DNA from 2 places in the Marinobacter sp. E2 genome. Region 2 is predicted to be linked to the other one. Evidence: predicted binding sites of a transcription regulator. Region 2 holds the regulator's gene; the other holds the start of a gene.
What was found. Region 2 encodes LexA, which represses DNA repair genes until DNA is damaged. Its sites were predicted from a motif close to CTGTNTNNNNANACAG; they were not measured.

Region 1: a site for LexA is predicted at 6,904-6,919, ahead of recA (recombinase RecA). Genes of this name have one in related genera too.

What each region holds. Positions count from the first base shown of each region.
Region 1 covers NZ_CM146911.1:1,264,671-1,276,075, reverse strand. Annotated here, with positions in the region: gene AC0J1C_RS05845 (ATP-binding response regulator) at 1-1,085, opposite strand, end outside; gene fixJ (response regulator FixJ) at 1,131-1,757, opposite strand; gene AC0J1C_RS05835 (AAA family ATPase) at 1,798-4,206, opposite strand; gene AC0J1C_RS05830 (PilZ domain-containing protein) at 4,426-4,803, shown strand; gene AC0J1C_RS05825 (flavodoxin family protein) at 4,823-5,293, opposite strand; gene recA (recombinase RecA) at 5,759-6,805, opposite strand; gene pncC (nicotinamide-nucleotide amidase) at 6,971-7,471, opposite strand; gene mutS (DNA mismatch repair protein MutS) at 7,554-10,175, shown strand; gene fdxA (ferredoxin FdxA) at 10,328-10,651, shown strand; gene AC0J1C_RS05800 (LysE family translocator) at 10,754-11,401, opposite strand.
Region 2 covers NZ_CM146911.1:2,522,996-2,534,400, forward strand. Annotated here, with positions in the region: gene AC0J1C_RS11490 (sigma-54 dependent transcriptional regulator) at 1-568, opposite strand, end outside; gene AC0J1C_RS11495 (SOS cell division inhibitor) at 639-968, opposite strand; gene AC0J1C_RS11500 (DUF1329 domain-containing protein) at 986-2,344, opposite strand; gene AC0J1C_RS11505 (DUF6586 family protein) at 2,605-3,111, shown strand; gene AC0J1C_RS11510 (hypothetical protein) at 3,163-3,426, shown strand; gene AC0J1C_RS11515 (cell division inhibitor SulA) at 3,430-3,930, opposite strand; gene lexA (transcriptional repressor LexA) at 3,974-4,582, opposite strand; gene AC0J1C_RS11525 (amidoligase family protein) at 4,804-5,805, shown strand; gene AC0J1C_RS11530 (gamma-glutamyl-gamma-aminobutyrate hydrolase family protein) at 5,798-6,532, shown strand; gene AC0J1C_RS11535 (SIMPL domain-containing protein) at 6,571-7,257, shown strand; gene AC0J1C_RS11540 (translocation/assembly module TamB domain-containing protein) at 7,278-11,033, opposite strand; gene AC0J1C_RS11545 (autotransporter assembly complex protein TamA) at 11,030-11,405, opposite strand, start outside.

The DNA of each region.
Region 1 (11,405 bases), 1.3 Mb from region 2:
TTGCCGGTGGCCGGTTTCTTCATGAACCGGCGGATCCTGCGAATGATCTCGCTGGCCCGGTGGGACTGGGCCTCGATCTTGTCCAGGGTTTCCCGAAGCAGATCCATATCGGGGCTTTCCTTGGCCATCATCCGCTTGGCCACCCGGGCGTAGTTGGTTATGGCTGTGAGCGGCTGATTCACCTCGTGGGCGACGCCGGCCGCCATCTCTCCCATGGTGGTCAGGCGCGAGGTGTGGGCAAGCTGGTCCCGCTGCTCCTGAACCAGCTGCCTGGCCTCCTCCAGAGCTCGTTCATTGTCCAGCTCGGCGGTAATGTCTCGGAAGACCACAACGGCGCCATGGAGTTCATCGGCATCCAGCTTTGGCGTGGAGCGATACTCAGCCGGAAAACCGGTGCCGTCGGCACGCAGCATCCGGATGTCCCGCTGGTTCTCCGCCACGCCCTGCTGGCAGGTAGCCCGAACAGGCAGACTGTCCGGGCAAGCGGCAGAGGTGGCAAAGTGAGTTTCAAAAAAATTGCGGCCGATCAGCTCGTCAACCGGGCAACCAACAATGGCGGCCGCGGCCGGGTTGGCAAACTCGATAATGCCATTCTCATCCAGTCCGTAAATGCCTTCACTGATGGAGTTGAGAATGCGGGTCTGGTCGCTCTGCAGCTCCCGGTTCCGCGCCTGCAGCTGCCGCTCCAGACGAATGACGCTGGCGTGGGTTTTCACCCGGGCAATTACTTCCTGAGACTGGAACGGCTTTGAAATATAGTCGGCGCCACCCAGGGAAAAACCCTTCACCTTCGCCTGCAGGTCGTCGAGGGCAGACAGGAAGACCACAGCGCAGTCAGCGGTCTGGGGATCGGTCTTGAGCCGCTGGCAGACTTCGTAACCGTCCATTTCCGGCATCATGATGTCGAGGAGAATCACCTCTGGCTGGTGACGGTGTGCAAGGTCAAGGGCTTTCTCGCCCTCGTTGGCAATGAGCAGTCGGTAGCCTTTGTCTTTCAGGGTCTCATAGAGGACTTTGAGGTTCTGCGGATTATCGTCCACGAGCAGAACCGTCACCTCCGAGTTCTCGCTGACAGCTTCAGTCATAGTTGTCGGACCGGTTAGAAAAGTAACCGTATGATGGCGCCGGGATCACCGTGCGTCGATAAGGTCCTTTACGGACAGGACCATACGGACGAGATGTGCGAGGGAATGGGTTCCCATTTTGTGCATGACGCGGGAGCGATGGATTTCCACCGTCCGCTGACTGATCTCAAGCTCAATGGCAATTACCTTGTTGGCCTGGCCGGCAATCATCCGGTCCATGATCTCGTGTTCCCGGGGTGTCAGGCTCTTGATGCGACGGATAATCTCCTGTTTTTCATCCAGCGACTTACGCTGCTCCAGGTCCTGCTTCAGGGCCGCCTCGATCTTCTCCAGCAGCGCCTCCTCGCGGTAGGGCTTCTGGATGAAGTCCACTGCGCCTTCCTTCATGGCATCAACCGCCATGGGCACATCGCCGTGCCCGGTCACAAAGATGATTGGCAGAATCGAGTGCTTCTCGTTGAGCTTTTTTTGCAACTCCATACCGTCCATACCCGGCATACGGATATCCAGCACAATGCAGCCGGCCATCTTGTCGGAATAGTCCTTCAGGAAAGCGGTGGCACTCTCATAGGTCTTGACCGGCTTGCCGTCGGATTTCAGCAGCAGCTCCAGGGAATCGCGGACTGCTTCGTCGTCCTCTACCACGAATACGGTTTGCTGGATGTCAGTCATGGATGTGTTCTCTCCTGTCCGTTTTCTTGTTCGTCGCCGGTCAGTGAATTGACGGGTCTTTATGGTCATCACGGGCGTGTTCCTGACGCTCGTGTTCCCGCATTTTTTCAAGTCGTTGCTGGATAATGCCAAAAACGCTCTGTTTGGGGTACCTGCCTTTGTCATCGGCCTTGCCCGCAGGCTTGCCAAGCAACAGGGTGACAGCCTCTTCAACCCGGGACACCGCATACACCGCAAAGCGCCCCTCCCTTACCGCCTGAACAACCTCGCTGTCGAGCATCAGGTTCTGCACGTTTGTGGTCGGGACAATCACGCCCTGCGTGCCGGACAACCCACCCTTGAGCTGACAGGTGGTGAAAAAGCCCTCTACCTTCTCGTTCACGCCACCGATGGGCTGAACCTCACCAAACTGGTTCACCGAGCCGGTAATCGCCAGATCCTGTCGCACAGGCACGCCCGAGAGGGCGGAAATCAGCGCACACAGCTCTGCCAGTGAGGCGCTGTCACCATCCACCTCACCATAATTCTGCTCGAAGGTCAGGCTGGCCGAGAGATGCATGGGGTCCGTCACCGCAAAATGCGAAGACAACCAGGAGCTGAGGATCATCACCCCCTTGGAATGCAGGTTGCCGCCGAGCTTCACATCCCGCTCGATATCCATCACCGCGCCATCTCCATAATAGCAGGTGGCCGTCACCCGGTTGGACAAGCCGAATTCAAAGCCACCGGTAGACAACACAGACAGCGCGTTGACCTGCCCGATGGTCTTCCCAGTGGTAGATACGAGCGTCGAGCCATCACGGATGGAGTTATAGAACTGGTCGCGAATACGGCTGCTACGGTACCGGGCACTCTCCAGTGCCCGCTCCACGTGAACATCCTGGATCAGTTTTGCGCCGGCCTGTCTCGCCCAGAAATCCGACTCCCGAAGCAGGTTGGCAATATCTGCCGCATGCAACGAGAGCCTATCCTGGTGCTCCGCCATACGCGCGCTGTGCTCGATGACCCTTGCCACTGCCTTGTTGGAACAGTGCAGCAGTTTTTTCTCGCTCACCAGGCTGGCAATGAACTTGGCGTACAACAGCTGGCTGTCGTCGGACCGGTACATTTCATTTTCAAAATCGGCCGTTACCCGGAACAGCTCGGCGAATTCGGAATCGTATTCCTGCAGCAGCATCCAGGTTTCACGATCGCCAAAAAGAACAATCTTGACATCCAGCGGCACCGATTCCGGTTCGATGGAAATCGTGCCGGACAGGGTCATTTCCCGCTCCAGGGAGTTGATCTGTATGGATCGGGAACGCAGAGCCCGCTTCAAGCCGTCCCAGACGAAGGGTTGCTCCAGCACCTTGATGGCATCCATCAGCAGATAGCCGCCATTGGCCCTATGCAGGCTGCCGGGGCGTATCAGGGAGAAATCAGTGAACACCGTACCCTTGTAGGTAACGTTTTCCACATAGCCAAACAGGTTGTGGTAGGTGGGGTTGTCTTCCACCACCACCGGCACCTCGTTGGTTTTCTGGTGCACGAGCACGTTGACCAGGTAACGCCGCGGCATCTTCTTGTCGAGGGAGGCGTAGGCAATCGCCGCCTGCTCTTCGTTGTCATCCAGGAAGATATCCAGGTTCTCCACCATATCGGCCCGGACTGCCTCGAAGTAGGTCACCACGTCAGGCAGATCCCGGTACTTTTCGATCAGCTCGTCAATCTGGTGGCCAGAGATGCTCTCCAGGGTTTCCTGGTTCAATGCCTGCTGCTTCTCCGCATACTCCTGCTCCCAGTCGGCCAGTTTACGGAGGGCCTGCCGGAGCTTTTTCTCAAGCTTGTTGATGGCATCCTCGAATTTGTCCCGCTGCTCCTGGGACAACGCCTGGAAGGACTCGGCGGTATGCGGTTCATCACCGTTCATGGCCACCAGCCGGTAACCGCCCGGCGTGGTCACAGTCAAGCTCACTTTTTTGCGCTTGGCCTGCGCCGCCACTTTCTCAAGCTCATCTTCCTGCTTCTTGCCGTACTCGTTCTTGAGCTGCTCCGAGCGCTCGAGGAAGCTGTCGCTGTCGAAGGTCTGGGGAACCACCTTCACCAGGCGACTCATCAGCTTTTCCATGTCCTGTTTGAGCTCGGTCGCCTTGCCCGCGGGCAACTGCAGCAACTTGGGAATGCGCGGCTCCTCAAAGTTGGCCACGTAGCACCAGTCATGGCTTTGCTGATCCGTATCCACATGGTGCTCCAGGTACCGGAGCATCATGGTGCGCTTGCCAAGGCCGTTCCGGCCCACTGCATACACGTTATATCCACCATGGGGCATCGCCAGGGCAAAACGTACCGCTTCCTGGGCACGGTTCTGGCCAACGATTTCGGCCAGGGGTTCCAGTTGGCGGGTGGTCTTGAACGGCAGGTCCTTGAGGACACAGGCTTTGTAGAGCTGATGCAGAGGCAGTGACTTCAAGATTGGTTCCTGTAGCGGTTAACACATTGGCCGGTCATTGTAGTTTCTGGAGGCGGCCCTGTCGCGTTCGCCGAAAAGATTTCGCCCGGCCTTGGCGGCCACCGGAAATATGTTAGGTGGTTCACACTTCTGCGACCGTTCATTTTTCAGCCAGCAGGGCCTTGACTACACTTCGTCTCCCGACAACAAAAATACGATGCACGCAACGGATGCCCGCGTATGACGAGTGATTCCGCCGACCGCAGAATCAAGGACCGCTACCCCGCCTCCTGCCTGAAGGTTCGCCTTCGTGAACGTGGTTTTTTTGGCCGGGGCAAGCACGCTACACCGGTAACCTGCCTGGATCTGAATCGTTATGGGATGGCCGTTCTCTGTCCTCGCCCGGTGGAGCGGGGGGCCAGACTGTTCCTGGACTTCGACGGCAAATACATCAGCGAGTCGCGGGTGGGTGCCAGAGTCGTGGATTGTCAGCCCTACCAGACCGGCTACCGGGTCAGCGTACAGTTCAGCTATTGCCAGGATCCGAAAGGCTATTCCCGTACCGTCGATAACGCCCTGTCCCGGATTGAAGGATTCTATAACCGCTTCGCGAGCTGAGCTGCGTTAAAACGGCAACTCAGATCAGCCCCGCGTCCAGACTGGCCGCCACGTACAACCCCAGCTCCCGGCACTGCTCCTCAAACTCATCACGGTAGTCGCCGCGGCAAATCAGTGGCTCCTGAATTCGCTTCCAGCGCAGCCCGGTGGTGATGCTCTCGATGGCCCTGCGGGTACCGGTGCCATCGTGACCAGCGCGAATGTAACAGGCAAACGGCAAGGCCTCGGTCTTCTCCAGGCAGGGATAATAGCTCCGATCGAAAAAGTCCTTGAGCGCCCCACTCATGTAGCCAAGATTCTCGGTGGTACCCAGGATAATGGCATCGCACGCCATCACATCCTCCGGCCCGGCCTCAAGTGGTGACAGAACCCGCACCTCAACATTTTCAATGTCTTCCTGGCGAGCGCCGTCCACCACCGCCTGCCTGAGTTTCAGGGTGTTCGGGGAAGGTGCATGGGCAACCACCAGCAGTTTTTTTTGCGCTTCCATAACAAGTTCCCAGTTTCGGAATTGCCGTTGACGGGCCGCCACCGGCCCGAAGAGCACAGGTGGTCAAATTTCGAGCAGTACAGACCTACAATCCCGGCAATCTGTACCGGAATGAAACCGCGGATCTGACTCGATACCCGGGCAAGCCATGAGCCTAGTATGGACAAACAGCAACAGGGAGGAAGAACCCATGCGCCAGATCCACTTCAGATCATTCCGGAATTTTGTCCGTCGACTGCAACATCGACAATGGATTAGGAATCAGCTTGCACAAGCCGGAGGTGCAGACTATCTCAGGCGATTGGAAGAAGACATCGGCGCCGAGCCGGGGCATTTCCGAAAGGCGCTTGAAGCGCCTCTGTTCTCGGTGAACAGAGGCGACAGAGATAGCCGGCGCGGGGCCAGCGATGGGCAGCACGCGTGGACTCTCACCCTGCCACCGCACCGCCTGCCCGCCGGGAAATGTTAGAGCAGCTCGCCGTTGGCTTCCGCCGGCGCCTCTTCCGCCTCTTTCTTGGCGGTCGGCTTGGGCATCAGCTTGTCACGAACCTTGGCTTCGATCTCGTTGGCGATGTCGAGGTTCTCTTCGAGGAACTTGCAGGCGTTGGCCTTGCCCTGGCCGATCTTGTCACCGTTGTAGGCGTACCAGGCGCCGGACTTGTCTACAAAGCCTTCCTTGACGCCCATGTCGAGCACCTCGGCCATGTGGTAGATGCCCTTGCCGTACATAATCTGGAATTCTGCCTGCTTGAACGGCGGTGATACCTTGTTCTTGACCACCTTGACCCGGGTCTCGTTGCCGACCACTTCGTCGCCTTCCTTCACCGAGCCAATGCGGCGGATATCGAGACGTACGGAGGAGTAGAACTTCAGGGCGTTGCCGCCGGTGGTGGTTTCCGGGCTGCCGAACATCACGCCGATCTTCATGCGGATCTGGTTGATGAAGATCATCAGGCAGTTGGCGTGCTTGACGTTACCGGTCAGCTTCCGCAGGGCCTGGGACATCAGTCGCGCCTGCAGGCCAACGTGGCTGTCGCCCATTTCGCCTTCGATCTCCGCTTTCGGGGTCAGGGCCGCCACCGAGTCGACGATGATGACATCGACGGCGTTCGAGCGAACCAGCATGTCGGCAATTTCCAGTGCCTGCTCACCGGTATCCGGCTGGGATACCAGCAGTTCGTCAACATTCACACCCAGCTTCTCGGCGTAAACCGGATCAAGCGCATGCTCGGCGTCCACGAAGGCGCAGGTTTTGCCTGCCTTCTGGGCCTCGGCAATCACCTGCAGGGTCAGTGTGGTTTTACCGGAGCTTTCCGGGCCGTAGATCTCACAGATCCGACCATAGGGAAGCCCGCCAATGCCCAGGGCCACATCCAGACCAAGGGAACCGGTGGACACCGCAGGAATGGCCTCACGGGGCTGATCGCCCATTTTCATGACCGCGCCTTTACCAAACTGGCGCTCGATCTGCCCAAGTGCTGCGCTCAATGCTTTCTTGCGGTTGTCTTCCATCAGTGCAAACCCTCTTTCGCCTGGGCCATCAGTTCTCTTTGGAACCTGACAGCGGAATCGTGAACCGGGACGCCGTACAACAAACACCTGAGCAATCCCTGTATATTTGAACAGTATTAAAACATAACCGGAAAAGGAGACCAACCCCTGCGGCAGTGAAATCGGTCAGACTTCATCCAGAAAGCCGGTAACCCCCTGAAGCGCAAAGAGAACGGCCTGCCGACGCACCCGATCCCGGTCGCCCTCGAAATGCCTGACCACCGCCACCGTGCTCGCCGGGCTGCTGCCCCAGGCAAACCAGACCGTGCCCACCGGCTTCTCCTCACTGCCTCCGCCAGGGCCGGCCACGCCACTGATGGCCACCGCCACGCTGGCGCCCGTGGCGGCCAGGGCGCCGGCCACCATCTCTCGCACCACGGGCTCGCTGACCGCGCCGTGCTCATCCAGGGATTTCTTTGTAACGCCCAACAGCGCCTGCTTGGCCTCGTTGCTGTAGGTCACCAGGCCACCGAGCACATAGGCCGAAGACCCGGCCCGATCCGTCAACACCTTGGCCACCCAGCCACCGGTACAACTCTCGGCAGTGGCTACCGTGCGGCCGGTACCAAGTAGCCGGTCGCCCAGGCGGTTGCCCGCGTCTTCCAATTGCTGATCGCTGGCCAGCATAATGACCTCCTTCGTTTCATCGCGGCGGTTATTTTCTTACAATTCACGCCTTCACCCAAAGCCAGGCGAACCGGACCCGTTCATGTCAGCAGCTCAGACCGATCTTTCCAAGCACACCCCGATGATGCAGCAGTACCTGAAGATCAAGGGCCAGCACCCCAATGAACTGGTGTTCTACCGGATGGGCGATTTCTATGAGCTGTTCTACGAGGACGCCAAGAAAGCGGCCGAACTCATGGACATTACGCTCACCGCCCGGGGCCAGTCCGGCGGCAACCCCATTCCCATGGCAGGTATCCCCTACCATTCCTCTGAGGGTTACATTGCCCGGCTGGTTCGGGCGGGTCAATCCATCGCCATCTGCGAGCAGATCGGCGACCCGGCCACCAGCAAGGGGCCGGTCGAGCGCCAGGTGGTGCGTATTGTAACCCCCGGTACCCTGAGCGACGACGCGTACCTCGAAGACCGCCGCGACAACCTGCTCGTGGCCATCTTCAACAACCGGGAACAGTTCGGTTTTGCCTCCCTGGACATCTCCAGCGGTCGGTTTGCGGTGTCTGAACTGGAGAATCTTGAGGCCCTGCAGGGTGAGCTCCAGCGGCTGAGGCCGGCAGAGATCCTGATCAGCGAGGATTTTCCCTTCGAGGAGATCCTGGAGGGCTTCACCGGCATCCGGCGCCAGGGTCCCTGGCTGTTTGAATCCGACACCGCCCGGCGGGTGATTACCCAGCAGCTCCAGGTGCGCGACCTCACCGGTTTTGGCTGTGAAGACCTGCACCTGGCCATCTGCGCCGCCGGCTGCCTGTTGCAATACGCCCGGGAAACCCAGCGTACCGCCCTGCCCCACATTCGCAAGCTGACCCGCGAGCGCCGCGACGAGGCCGTCATCCTCGACGCCGCCAGCCGCCGCAACCTCGAGATCGACACCAACCTGATGGGCGGCCACCAGTACACCCTGGCCTGGGTGATGGACCGCACCGCCACCGCCATGGGTGGCCGCGAACTGCGGCGCTGGCTCAACCGGCCGCTGCGTGACGTGGAGATTGTGCGCCAGCGCCAGCAGGCGGTTTCCGCGCTGCTGGACGGGTTCCACTACGAGCCGGTGCACGATCTGCTCAAAGCCGTGGGCGACATTGAACGGGTACTGGCGCGGGTGGCACTGCGCTCGGCCCGTCCACGGGACCTGGCGCGCCTGCGCGACGCCTTCCAGACCCTGCCGGAGCTGCAGGAAGCCCTGAAGCCGGTTAACTCCCACCACGTGGTCAAGCTGGCCACCACCATTGGCGAGTACCCCGAACTGGCCGACCTGCTGGAACGGGCGATCATCGATAATCCACCGGTGGTGATTCGCGAGGGCGGCGTGATCCGGGAGGGCTTCGACGAAGAGCTGGATGAGTTGCGCAACATCAGCGAGAACGCCGGCCAGTACCTGTTGGATGTGGAGACCCGTGAGCGCGAGCGCACCGGCATCAGCACCCTGAAAGTGGGCTATAACCGGGTGCACGGCTACTACATTGAAATTACCCGGGCCCAGTCGGCCCAGGCGCCCGCGGACTACATTCGCCGCCAGACCCTGAAAAACGCCGAGCGCTTTATTACCCCGGAGCTGAAGGAGTTCGAGGACAAGGCGCTGAGCGCCAAAAGCCGGGCCCTGGCCCGGGAAAAGGGCCTGTACGACGAGGTGCTGGAAACCGTGGCCGAGCAGCTGGCGCCACTGCAGGACGCGGCCCAGGCACTGGCGGAGCTGGATGTGCTCAGCAACTTTGCCGAGCGGGCTACCTCACTGCGGTTCTCCGCACCGGAATTCAGCGAATCGCCCGGGTTTGATATCGAGGAGGGCCGTCATCCGGTGGTTGAACAGCTGCTGGACGAGCCCTTTGTGCCCAACGATCTGTTGATGGACACCCAGCGGCGCATGCTGGTGATCACCGGCCCCAACATGGGCGGTAAGTCCACCTACATGCGTCAGGCGGCACTCATCGCACTGCTCGCCTACACCGGCAGCTTCGTGCCCGCCAACCGGGCGGTGATCGGCCCGGTGGACCGTATCTTCACCCGCATGGGGTCCTCCGACGACATTGCCGGTGGCCGCTCTACTTTCATGGTGGAAATGACCGAAACCGCCAACATCCTGCACAACGCCACCGAGCACAGCCTGGTGCTGATGGACGAGGTGGGCCGGGGCACCAGCACCTTTGATGGCCTGTCACTGGCCTGGGCCACCGCCGAACACCTGGCCCGGGAAATCCGCTGTTATACCCTGTTTGCCACCCATTATTTCGAACTGACGCAGCTGGCCGACGAGCTGCAGCACGCGGTGAACGTGCACCTGACAGCCACCGAGCACGATGACAGCATCGTATTTCTGCATAACGTGCACGATGGCCCCGCCAGCCAGAGCTACGGCCTGCAGGTGGCAAAACTGGCCGGGGTGCCCCAGGACGTGATCCGCAATGCCAAGGCACAGCTGTCCCATCTGGAAGGCAGCGCCAGCCCGGCCACGCCAGGCAGTCAGGATAAAACCCGGCCTGCTCCAGCACCGGCTGCCCCGAAGGCCAGCGAGCCCGTCTACCAGGGCGACATGTTTGCCAGTCTGGAGCCCAGCGCTGTGGAAGAGGCACTGAAAGCGCTGGATGTGGATGATCTCACGCCCCGGGAAGCCATGAACCGGCTGTACGAATTGAAAGAGTTACTGAAAAAATAGCAGCGAGTTGATCTGGGTAATAAGGTTATAGCAGGGCAACGCTTGCGGCTGTGAGGGTCCCTCCCTACAATATCGCGCACTAAAATATAACGGTGGGGCTCCGTACGGCGCTCCTGATGAGATTGACCGACCACTGGACCAGGGATCTGACTATGGCGTTTATCGTTACTGATAACTGCATCAAGTGCAAATACACAGACTGCGTGGAAGTCTGCCCGGTAGATTGTTTCTACGAAGGACCGAACTTCCTGGTAATTGATCCGGACGAGTGTATCGACTGCGCCCTGTGCGAGCCCGAGTGCCCGGCCGAGGCCATTTTCTCCGAGGACGAGCTGCCTGCCGACCAGGTCCAGTTTGTGGAGCTCAATGCCGAGCTGGCCGCCAAGTGGCCGAACATCACCGAGAAGAAAGACCCGCTGCCGGATGCCGAGGAATGGGACGGCAAGCCGAACAAGCTCCAGTACCTGGAGAAGTAACACGCCGGCGCTGGAACGAAAAAAGCACCGGAACGGAAAAGGGAAGCCTCGGCTTCCCTTTTTCTTTGAGCAGTTACGGCGCCCGGCCGCGCTCGCCTGTTCTCAGCTGCTGGCTAGCTTGGCACCCATGGCAACGAAGAATCCACCGGTCAGGCCGTTGAGCAGCTTTTTCAGCCGGGCGTTAACCCCCAGGCTGCGGAAGGTGACCACCACCCACGCCAGGCCACATTGCCACACCATCGCCAGCAGGAAGTGCACCCCGGCCAGCAGCAGCGATTGCTGGAAGGCATTTCCGGCAGGATCAATAAACTGCGGCAGCAGCGCCATATAGAACAACGCGGTTTTGGGATTCAGAACGTTGGAGAGTACGCCCTCCCGAAACGACACCGCCACGCCAACATGCCTTAGAGCGATTGACGCGGGCACGTCTGCGGTCGCACTGTCAGGAGCCGCCCGGCTCCGGCGAAACGCCTGGCGCAGCGAACCAATACCCAGCCAGATCAGATAGAGGGCACCGGCCCACTTCAGGGCGGTAAAGGCCCAGGCCGTTTCCACCAGCAACAGGGAGATGCCGAGGGCAGAGAGTGTAGCGTGAATGAACAGGCCGCTGCAGATGCCGACACTGGTCGCGCAGCCATCCCGCAAACCACCCCGACCGGTATTGCGCATCACCAGGAGCGTATCGACTCCCGGCGTAATGGTAAGCAGGGTAATGGCGACCAGATAGGCCCAGAACAGATCGGAGATCATGGCA
Region 2 (11,405 bases):
AGTGATAGTGCAGGTTCCGGGCAACCACCTCTTTGCCGGTACCGGATTCGCCGGTGATCAGCACGCTGACGTCTTTGTCCGCCACCTGCTCCATCAACTGGCGAACTTGCTGAACTTTTCGGCTGGTCCCGACAAGACTGCGAAACAATTGCAAACCACGCTGCTGCCCGCGCTCCCGGGAGCGGCTGAACTGGTCCCGGTAGATCTGGGCGCGGTAGAGGGAATCCACAAATTTGGTGTAGTTCAGTGGCCATTCCATGCGGGAGATGATCCGGGATCCCATCTCTTCAGGCAGACCCTTGAGGCTTGGGTCACCTGTAACCAGCAGCGGAATACCTTCGGCGGCCCGGCAAACCAGTGAGATGTTCTCCAGGGCACCGGCGTCCTCGCCGTTCACCACGGCCACTGAAATATCCGCCAGACTGTCGTCGTCACCACTGCCCAAAAGCGCTCTGGCTTCGTCGCCTGCGAGAATCTGCTCCTCACCAATGAACTCAAGAATGGTGACCAGGTCCCGACGTCTTGACTCGTCCTCGCTCAGCACCAGCACTTTGTTATTTTTAGACATTAAAACCAAACTCTTGGGGGATTTGTGCGGTATTTAAGACTGTAAGACCGGCCGAGTCAATTTTATGACGCTATTTTGACGGGTTAGACGAAACCTTCTGGTAGGCCCGTGCGGCGCTGCGATTGCGGTTGACGCCTTTGAGTCCGTCCTCGGCCTCCTGACGCGCCGCACGGGCCGACTGATCGGCCGCGTCAATAAACTGCTGCAGTTCCTCGAGCCGGAGTCTCACCGGCTCGGCTTCAATCTCTCCCGCCTCCAGGCAGGCCATCAGTGGCGCCACCGCAGGCTTAACCTGTTCATTGAGACGGGCCATGGCATCCCAGTCCTGATCCGCGAGCGCCCGGCCCAGTTTCGCCATCAGTTCATCGAGTCGCGCCAGATGCGCTTGTGGGTCTGCCATGCCTTTCTCCCGGAGTATCAGCGGCGGGCGGCTCGACGGGCCGCTGAAGCGGTGAACTCATTGCCACGGTAACCCGGCTTGAAGTTGTACGCCGGAAATCCGTTGTCCAGTCCGTCGATGTAGTAACGCCCAGCCTTGAGGTCGTAGGTCATCTCCATGGTAGTCCAGAACACCGGCTCACTGTAATAGCTGATGTTATGAGCCTCGGACACCCGCCAGAGGTTCCCCTGCTCATCGTACTCTTCAGACGCCAGAATCTGCCAGCTGTCCTCATCAATATAGAACACCCTACGGTCGTAGATGTGGCTGATCCCGGTGCGGCGCTTGGCTTCAACCACCCACACCCGATGCAACTCATAGCGGGTCAGTTCCTGATTGATGTGACCCGCGCCAATCACGTCTTCGGCGCGGACTTTCGGGTTGTGCAGCCGGTAGGCGTTGTAAGGCACGTAGACCTCGCGCTTGCCTTTGAGCTCCCAGTCGTACTGGTTCGGCGCCCCGTTGTACATGTCCTTCTGGTCAACCGAGCGCAGGGAGGACGAATTGGGCAGGTCGGTCTCATAGGCCAGGTTGGGTGACCGGCGGAGTCGCCGGGATCCGGAATCGTAACGCCAAGCGAGGCGGGGCGAACGCACCTGATCCAGAGTTTCGTGCACCAGGGTGATGGTGCCCGCGAGGGCGGATGGCGATACCGTATCGGTTTTCAGGTAAAAGATCTTGTTGTCGATCTCGGCCAGTTCGGCGCCTTTCTGGCTGTACGCGAAGAAATAGTCGTAATCATTCACGACCGGATTGAAAGAACCGTCGACCTGCGGGGTTGCCGAGGCACTGCGCAGAGAGATGGCCTCACCACGATAACGCAGGATATGGTTCCAGATTGCTTCCAGTCCGTTGGATGGAATCGGGAACGGGCTGGTCATAATGGTGTCGCGCACCCCATTACCGTTGTCCAGCAGTTCGGCTGTGACAGCGTTTTCCCGGAATTTGTCATAGACATGCTCGGGAAACGCGGCACTGCGGCGAGTCTGATACACCGGCATGAAAAACTCGGGCCCGTACCTCTCGAGCATGGCGATGTGGCCGTCTGTGAGCTTGTCCCGGTACAGGTCGAGGTTGCCAGCCGTGATCACGAACAGGGCATCGTCTTCCGGGTAGGGATCCACTTCCACCTGCCCCGGGCGCCAGGCCTTTGGAGGTGTCGCAAGTCCTCCGGTCCATTCAGGAATGGTACCTGCGTCATTGCCGGCCCGCTCGGCTCCGACCGGGGTAAGGTCTCCGCCCAGTCGTTCGGCTTCAGCGGCTGCCACTTTCGACAGGACTTGCCCTGAAAAACCCATACAAAATACTGCAACACCCGCTAGAACGTGACTCCGCATCCCTCTGGCCTCCAGAAATTCATGCTGTTGGTTCGCTGCGACCGCTGTTCCCGACGCACGCTGGTGGCCCTTTTTGCCAAATTCAAACGCCCGTTTCAAGTGATCGTTTGTATTTTATTGTGAAACACGCAACTCGCGTGCCCCCATCGTGGCAGCGCTCATGCAGAATTCAGGGCAAGGGCGAAATCTGCCGACAAAAATGGTATACTGCCGGGTCAACTTTTCCGGAGTTCATCCGCGTCTGATCGCGCAGGTATCCCATGGCCTCTCAATGGCATTCACTCGTTTCTCAAAAACTGTTTCTGGCCGGCACCTTGCTTCGGCAGATTGAACGCGCAGCTGAGGCTGGCGCCGGCGCTGCCGGCACGGAACAGGCCCTGCAGCGCGAGGCGGCTCTACAAGGCGCCATCGAGCTAATGCTCAGGGGCCGCCAACTTCTGTTGGTGATGATTGCCAGGTTGTATCAGGACAAATCAGGACAACCAGATACGCTCGGAGCGTTAGGCACATTGATCGGGAAGGAGTCCAGCGAGGTCATACGCTTGCGGGAGCTGGAGCAAACCGCCGGAAGCTGGTGGAACCACCTGGATCAGCTGGAAACGTCGCAGGGGCGGCCGCCGGCCACGCGGAAAACGGTCAGTGCCGAAAACATCATTGCCATCTCCGCCGAGACTGGCCCTGATCGCTCAGTATCGGCACTGCTCGAAACCCTCGCCGCTATCAAACAGTTCGCCAATGAGCTGGAAGAGCAACATAGCGAGTGGTAGAGCCAGACCTGCCCCGGATACCACGAATTCAACAACGTAAAGGCTTAATGAATGTCACCGTCGTTTTTTGAAATTGTTCAACTCAGCAATGGCGATTACGCGCTGCGCCGCATTGACGATGAGAGTGCGCCGCTGGTGAAGATCTCTTTCTCTGCGGAAGCCCGCGAAATGATGGAAGATCGGGATATGTCGGTTGCCAAGGCCATGATCGCCGCTGGCATTGAGGCGGTTGGCAACGTCACCCACGATATTGACTGGGAGGATGATGAGCTGGATGCCGTGGAAGACGCCCAGCCTTCCTACACCCTCCACTAAGGCTCAACGCTGCCTGAGCACAACGCCGTGGCTGTTGCCCTTGGCCGATGCCTGCTGCAGTGATTCGAGCGCAGCCCTGCCGAGCTTGCCCGTCCACATTACGACAGCATGGCAGGTGCCCGCGCTCAGGGCTCTCTCTGCCAGCTCCTGGGCCGGATATTCCGGCGTTGAGCGGAGCACCAGCAGCTCGCCAGCCACGATTCCGTGCATTTTCTGCCACTTGCTGACGAGCGCCTGGGGAGGATCGATCCAGGCCAGCCAGCGCTTCTCCTGGTTCAGCTGGGTGAGCATGGGCAACAGCAACTGGAAATTCTCCACCTGACCCTGCGGCAGGATGATCTCGGTCACGTTACCGGGGGCCTGGGAACCGGTGACACCCTCCGGCTCCGGGTTCCGCCGGGCACGGATAACCGTGCGTCGCTCGCGCGTGACATTCGCCGACATGGAACCGGACAGGGCATTCGGCTGGTAAGCGAGATTCTGGTTGAAGCTGAGTTGTTCCATAATTCACCCGTTATTCAAATGGTTCTGCCGTTGTCTGGGCCGATCAGTGCAGATCGGAGCGACGGATAACACCTACACCAAGCCCTTCGATGAACAGTTCCTGTTCGGCCAGGTCCACCTCAATCGGCGCAAATTCCTCGTTCTCGGCAATCAGGTAAACCTTGGAGCCCTCGCGTCGAAAGCGTTTCACGGTGACTTCGTCACCTACCCGGGCAACCACGATCTGGCCGTTGTGGACATCCTGGGTGCTGTGCACCGCCAACAGATCTCCGTCAAGAATCCCGATATCCTTCATGCTCATGCCACGCACCCTGAGCAGGTAATCGGCGGATGGCGAGAAAAACTCAGGCTGCAGTGTGCAGTGGTCTTCTATGTGCTCCTGGGCCAGGATCGGACTACCGGCTGCCACCTGCCCGATCACCGGCAACCCCAGATCCGCTTCCGCTTCCGGCAGTCGGATACCGCGACTTGCCCCGGGCACCATCTCGATGGCGCCCTTGCGGGCCAGCGCTCTCAGATGTTCCTCTGCCGCGTTGGCCGACCGGAAGCCCAGTTCCGACGCAATTTCGGCGCGGGTAGGCGGGTAACCGGTTTCATCAACGTATCGGCGGATGATGTCCAGTACCTGTGACTGTCTTGCTGTGAGCTTCATTGACCTACTCCGCTGGCTGAGGGCCTGAGTTCTGTCTTGACCGCTGTTTCAATGTCTTTACGAGCCTTTTCCAGGCCCTGTTTTTTTATACAGTAATCAGACTATATACAGTGTTTTATCCAGTGTAAAGCCGATCCGTCCAATTTCTTGCCCGCGCTTAACGGTGGTGTTCGCGGGTGTGTGTTATGGTGAACCAACGCCAACTCACACCAGGGAGTACCATGACACAGTCCAGAGCCTGCAGGATGCCGGATATTCTGAAGACACGGGAGGGAGACGACCGAAAGGTTGGCGTAGAAATTGAACTGTCGGGCCTTGGCTATGACGATCTGGTCGCGTTGTCGGCAAAGCTCCTGAAGGGCATTCCCGATCTCAGATCACGTTATGTGACCACCATTGAAACCGGGCTGGGTGAATTTACCGTTGAGCTGGACTCGGATCCCATCAAGGATCTGGATCTGACCGATGAACGACTTCCCGAATCCCTGCGCGAGTTCGGTGGCCAGGCGATGGATGTGATCGATGCCGCCGCAGAACGGATCGTGCCCCTTGAGATCGTCAGCCCACCGATCCCGTTTGCCAATCTCGGCGTGATCGAATCCCTGATGGACAACCTGAGGGAGGCCGGGGCCCTGGGCAGCCGGGAAGCCATCTACTTCGCGTTCGGTCTGCAGCTGAACCCCGAACTGCCGGACCTGCAGCCAGCTACCCTGGTTAGGTACTTCCAGGCATTTGCCGGGCTCTACGACTGGTTGAAACATCGACATCAGCTGGATGTCAGTCGCAAGTTCACCACCTACATCGAGCCATGGCATACCCGCTACACCGAGCTGCTGATGGAAGACGACTATCATCCGGATCTGTCGCAACTGATTGACGACTACCTGGAATACAATCCAACCCGGAACCGCGCCCTTGATCTGCTGCCCCTGTTTGCGCACCTCGACAGCGATCGCCTCGAACAGCACGTTCAGGACCCGCGCATCAAAAGCCGGCCCACGCTCCACTACCGCTTGCCCGACTGCGACATCAACAACCCCGACTGGCACTTTTCCACCGTGTGGAACGACTGGGTAGTGCTTGAACAACTGGCCAACCGCGCCGACGACCTCGCTGAGTTGCGGGCCCTGTTCCGGGAGCGCCGGAAACTGAGTCTCCACAACCTGACCCACAGCTGGCGGGAAACCATCGAGGACTGGCTGAGCAAGAAGGGCTATGTCTGAACGAAGGTTGGCAGAAGAGCCGGACGTACCCGGCCTGACCATTGGCATCAGCGGTCCCACACGAAAAAGCCTGGCTCACCGGCTTATCGGCCTGGGGCTTCGTCTACAGGGCGCGCGCACCTATTACATAAGGCCCGGCGCCCGTGTCGACGTGACCCTGCTGGACGGTCTGGTCCTCTCTGGTGGCACCCATGTGCATCCGGAACGCTTCGGACAGCAACCGCAGGTGAGCGCCCGCTATGACAGGAAACGGGATGCCACCGACCAGGCGCTTCTGGAAGGCGCAGAAGCCACCGGCATTCCAGTGCTCGGCATCTGCCGCGGGGCCCAGTTTATCAATGTGTTCCGGGGCGGATCCCTGTGCCAGAACGTCACGCCGCTGCGAGTGAACACCCGTCACCGGCCCCTGCTGTTGCCACTGCAAACCGTTCGCGTGGTCACCGCCAGCCGCCTGGAGCAGGCCATGGATTCGCCGGTTATCGGTGCCAACCGGATTCACAGCCAGGCCATCAAGCGGCTTGGCCGTGACCTCCGGGTGACGGCACTGGACAACGATCTGTTCGTCCAGGCCTTCGAAAACACCCGGGGGCAGTGGCTCATGGGTGTGCAGTGGCACCCGGAATACCTGTTGTACCACGGCGGACACCGGCGCATCTTTGCCCAGTTCGTGGCGGCCGCCCGCAAACTGAAACTGGCCCGGCTGGATCCGGATACCGGCGACATCTGACAATCGACGCGCAGATTCGCGCCCATAGGAGGCACACCATGTATCTACAGAAACTCAAACGGCGCCTCGGCGTCAGCCTTGTCCTGTTGGCGCCGGCATTGGCGGTAGCTGGAGAGGTCACACTCACGGGCGAGGGCCGGGTCCGCTATGAGCCCGACAGTGCCCGGCTGCAGTTTACCGCCAGCGCCGAGCATGCCCTGCCCCAGAAGGCCACCGAAAGGGTCGCCAGCCTCATGTCGCAGTGGCGTGAGGGCATTGCCGACTACCGGGACCGTCTTGAAGACTACAGCGATGCAACCGTTAATCTCTATACCCGCACCCTGCCACCGACAGACCGAAGCAAGGAGCCCGAGACGCGTGCGGTTGCCTCCCAGACCATCAGCTTCAGCATCAACGACCTCACCCTGCTCAATCCCCTGCTCCAGGAAGCCCAGGCCATCGGCCTGGACTACCATCTGGGGCCACACCAGTTCTTCCACTCCAACGAGACCGGACTGGAACAGGAGGCGCTGGCGCGGGCCATTGCCGATGCCAGGGCCCGCTGCCAATTCGTGGCGAAGCAGCTCGACCAGGGATGCGGCGAGGTCGTAACCATAAACATCAACGGCGGACATCGCCCCGCTCCCATGATGATGGCGGAGGCAAAGTCCGCCTCGGACAGCATTTCAAGCGTGGGCGAGCGGGAAATCGAGGCGTCGGTAAGCGCCACCTTCGAGCTGGAGTGACCCCCGGAGCCGGCGTGCGATCAGAAATCCCGCGTGTAGAAAATGTCCAGTGAAGCCGCCAGACCACTGGCGGCTTCGAGATAGAAGTACCGCCCCAGGTCGTAACGCAGAGCCACGGTGGTGATAGGCTCGAATATTCCGACGCCGTAGCGAACGCTCAGTTCATCGGTCAGGTAACCACTGGCCACTACAGATGTCTGTTCACCCGTACCCTCCGCTTCGAGGGTCAACTGGCGGATACCGAACTCCTCGCCGATCTGGCCGGTCACCTTGTTGGCCTGCGTCAGTCCCAGTGACAGGGCTGCACGACTCATCTGTCCCTCGTCGCCGCGGCTTTGCGGAGCACGACCCAGAATCACGTAGGACAGGGCATCGGTCTGCGGCATGTCCGGGTTGGAAAAGACCGTTGTCTCCGGCGACTGGACGGGGCCGCTCAATCGTATACCGGCGACCACCGTGCCCACCTTTCGAACCGCCTCGATGTCCAGATAGGGTTGCGTCAGATTGCCAACAAATAGCAGCCGCGCCTGTCTCAGCTCCAGCTCCTGGCCATAGGCCTCGTACTGACCGTTGACCAGCTGCAACGTACCGCGTGTGTCCATGTTGTCGCCAATTCGCAGCGCCCCTTCCAGATCCCCGGTTACACCAAAGGCGCTGAAGCTTACCTCATCCTCACCGACAATCACCCGCACGTCCATATTGAGGTTGGTAACGAGGGGCTCCTCCCGCTCAACCCCGACAATCACCTCATCTTCAGATACCGACACGGCCTGCGCAGGCAACCCCTTGATCTCGATGTTCCCCCTGGGCACTGCAATTTCCCCGGACACCATCAGGGTGCCGTCCCGGAATCGGATGGTAAGATCCGGCGCCACCTCCAGCTGGGCATAGGGCTCGATGTGGAATGGCACCCGGCTCCCGGAAATGATCACCTCTCCCCGGGGCGACTGCTCCCAGTCAATGTTCCCATCCAGCGTGGTCTGACTTCGGGCGTTACTCTGGATACGCCCGCTGATCTCGGCGGAATACCCCGACAGCTGAACGCTGGCGACCATCTCCTCGATCGGCACCGGCAATCGGGGGTCCGACACACTGCCACCCGTAAGGTGCAGTTCGCCGTTCACCGCCGGCTTCATCAGCGGGCCCGACAGCCGCCCCTGACCATCAATACGCCCGGCCACCTGGTCCAGCCCCGACAGCAATCCGGCAACGGCAATGTCGAGGTTCTGGAGTCGAAACTCGCCATCCACCGTCCGGTCCGGAGCGGTCGGATCCAGCCCCAGATCCAGGCCAAATTCCCCTACCCCGGGACCGGAGAGGCGCATGGCCAGGTCGGCCTGCTCCGGACGGAGGGTGAGCTCCGTCGACAACACGTTGTAGGACAGCGTCTCCCACTCGCCGTCCACCAGAATCTCGAACTGGCCGTCGCCCGCATCCAGGAAAACCCGTCCGTCCGGCCCCCGGTCGGTGGTGGTGAACTCGATGGTGCCGTCAATCCTGGCATCCCATCGCAGGGTGTCGGGAAGCACTGGCGCCAGGGCAAGCGCGGGGAACCGTTGGATGGTGTAGGCAATACGGGGCACAGGAAGCAGGGTCTGGTCATCGGCGCACACTGAACTTTGCTGCCAGCGCCAGCAGTGCTGGCCGAAGGTCAGTTCACCGGCCTCATAGGCCAGCGCTGCCGGCGACGCCAGTTGCCAGACCTGGGATTGCTCGGGTACCCGGATCTCACCACGCGCCAGCGCACCCTGCCAGCCCTGCCAATCCTTCGGTGCGCCCCCTTCGAGAACAAGCTCAACATTCGCTTCCGGGTGGTCAACGGCGAGGCGAACGGAGTGTTGCTCACGGGTACCCTGCACCTCAAGGGCGGCGGTATCCAGCACCTGACCGAACCCGCGCAGCTCGGCAAGCTCCAGCCTTCCGTCCAGGCGCTGGCCCGTTTTGAGGACCGCCTCCAGATTCAGTGCATCGATGGCGACCTGATCCTGCCAGCGCATCTGCTGGCCGTTCACCATTAACGTCCCGGTGGGGTTCTCTGGCGTGCCGCCTGCGGTCAGCTCAGTCTCCAGGGCACCTCCCAGTCCCGGCAGCAACAGTTCCGGCGTCGGCAGGCTCAGGGCCAGATCCCCGGCCAGGGTGTCGCCCCAGGTGCCTGAACCCTCAACCCGGTTCTCGCCGACTACCAGCGCAAGATCCGACAACGTCCAGTTGCCGGATGACGTGTCCAGCAAGCCAGACAATGAAGCCTCGTTGGAGCGCCATGTTCCGTCCAGTTGCCAGGATGCGGTGAGGTCCGGAATACGGTTTTCGCGAAGCTGCCCGCTACTGGCGACGTCGCCACTGAGACTCGCCTCAAGTACCGGAACCCAGTAACCGGGATTGAAATCCTGCAACTTCAGAGCAGCATCCCAGGACAGCGGGCCCGCGAACTGGACCGATCCTTTGCCCGCCAGTGCGCCGGCACCGGTGGTGGCTGACAGGTCGGTCAGCGTCACCTGCTCCATGTCACCGTTCACCTTCGTCGCCAGGGTGGCCGTACCCTGGGGACTGTCCACTTCGGCAGTCAGATCCGCCTGGTAGCGACCATCACTCCAGGACACGTTGCCGTCCAGGGCCTTCAGATTCACCGGCGGCGCCTCTAACCCGGGAACCAGCGTATACCACGGAAATTCGCGCAGGCGCAGGTTGGCGCCCGCCTTCAGGCCCTCCTGCCAGCTCACCTGGCCACTGGCAACGGCGCTACCCTGACCCTCGCCAGTTGCGCTCCGGGTGTTCAGCTCAATCCGGATATCGCGAGCGTCCCGGGTGGTCACCTTCCCCTGTAGCGCCAACTGCACGGGTCCCGCCGTGCCCGGCAACCGCGCCTCACCCCGCGTCTGGAAACCGTCGGCAAGGCTGCCACGGGCCTCCAGAAACCAGTCATGCAACACCAGGGTATCGGGCATGGCGGTCACCGGCTGGAACCGCTCCGAATTGATCCGCGCCCGTGCCGGAAGTGAGGGATCCAGCGGCGCCACCCGCCCGGTCAGCTGAGCCTCCAGATAGCCGCTGCTGCGGGCCGACACCTGCACATCGCGAACTGTGCCCGACAGGCGAGCGTCGATAGTCCACTGATCACCTTCAGGTGGCGGCAGCGTGGCGGTAACATCCAGCGAGACCGGCCAATCCCGCCGGGTTTCAACGCGTCCCGAGGCAGAGACGGTGTAGTCCCCGAGCCGGTACCACACCCGGTCGATTTGCCAATCGGCACCGGACCCGCCAGCATCCAGTTCAAACCGGTCCCACACGGTATTACCGTTGAACGTAAAGGGTCCCAGACGCACGCCATCTATCCGGATCCCGAGGGGGAGATCAATGCCGGGTAGTGCGACGGCACTGCCGCCGTCGGCCGAAGGTTCTGCCGGCGGTAACTGGGTGACACTCAGCGCCTCCGCTTTGAGCTGATCAACACACAGCTGCTTCTGGAACAGGCAGGACGGCGACCAGTCCACGAGGGGCGACTGCACCACGACTTCCACGCCATAGCCGCGCCAGACCAGACGCTGGGCCTGCCACTGACCGAACAGCGAACCGCGATCGGCTTCCACCTGAAGACCGGGCACCTGATCGATCACCCAGGCCGTGCCGGTCTCGGACCGAAGGGCCAGCAGCACCGCGCTCAACAACAGAAGCGGCACCAGCAACAGCAGCCCCAGACACAGCAATAACCAGAACCGCAGCCCACGACTGCGCCGGGGAGCAGGCTTGCTGTCTGGTGTGTCCGGGGTCTGTGTCACAACTCGGGCCCCATGGAAAAGTGAATTCGCCAACCACCGCCAAACTCAGGGTCCAGGCCTTTTGCCACATCCAGGCGCAGGGGACCGACCGGACTGATCCAGCGAATCCCGACGCCCGCGCCGGTGGCGAGAGGATCGTTGACATCATTGACGGCATTGCCGTGATCCACAAACAGCGCCGCCCGCCACTTGTCAGCAAACTGATACTGGTACTCGGCGCTGGCCACCATCAGGAAGCGGCCACCGACCGGCACGCCGTTCTCGTTCTCGGGCGAGAGCGTCTCATAGCCATAGCCACGCACACTCTGGTCGCCGCCGGCAAAAAATCGCAGGGAAGGCGGCACATCCTCGAACCGGTTGGTGGCCACGGCG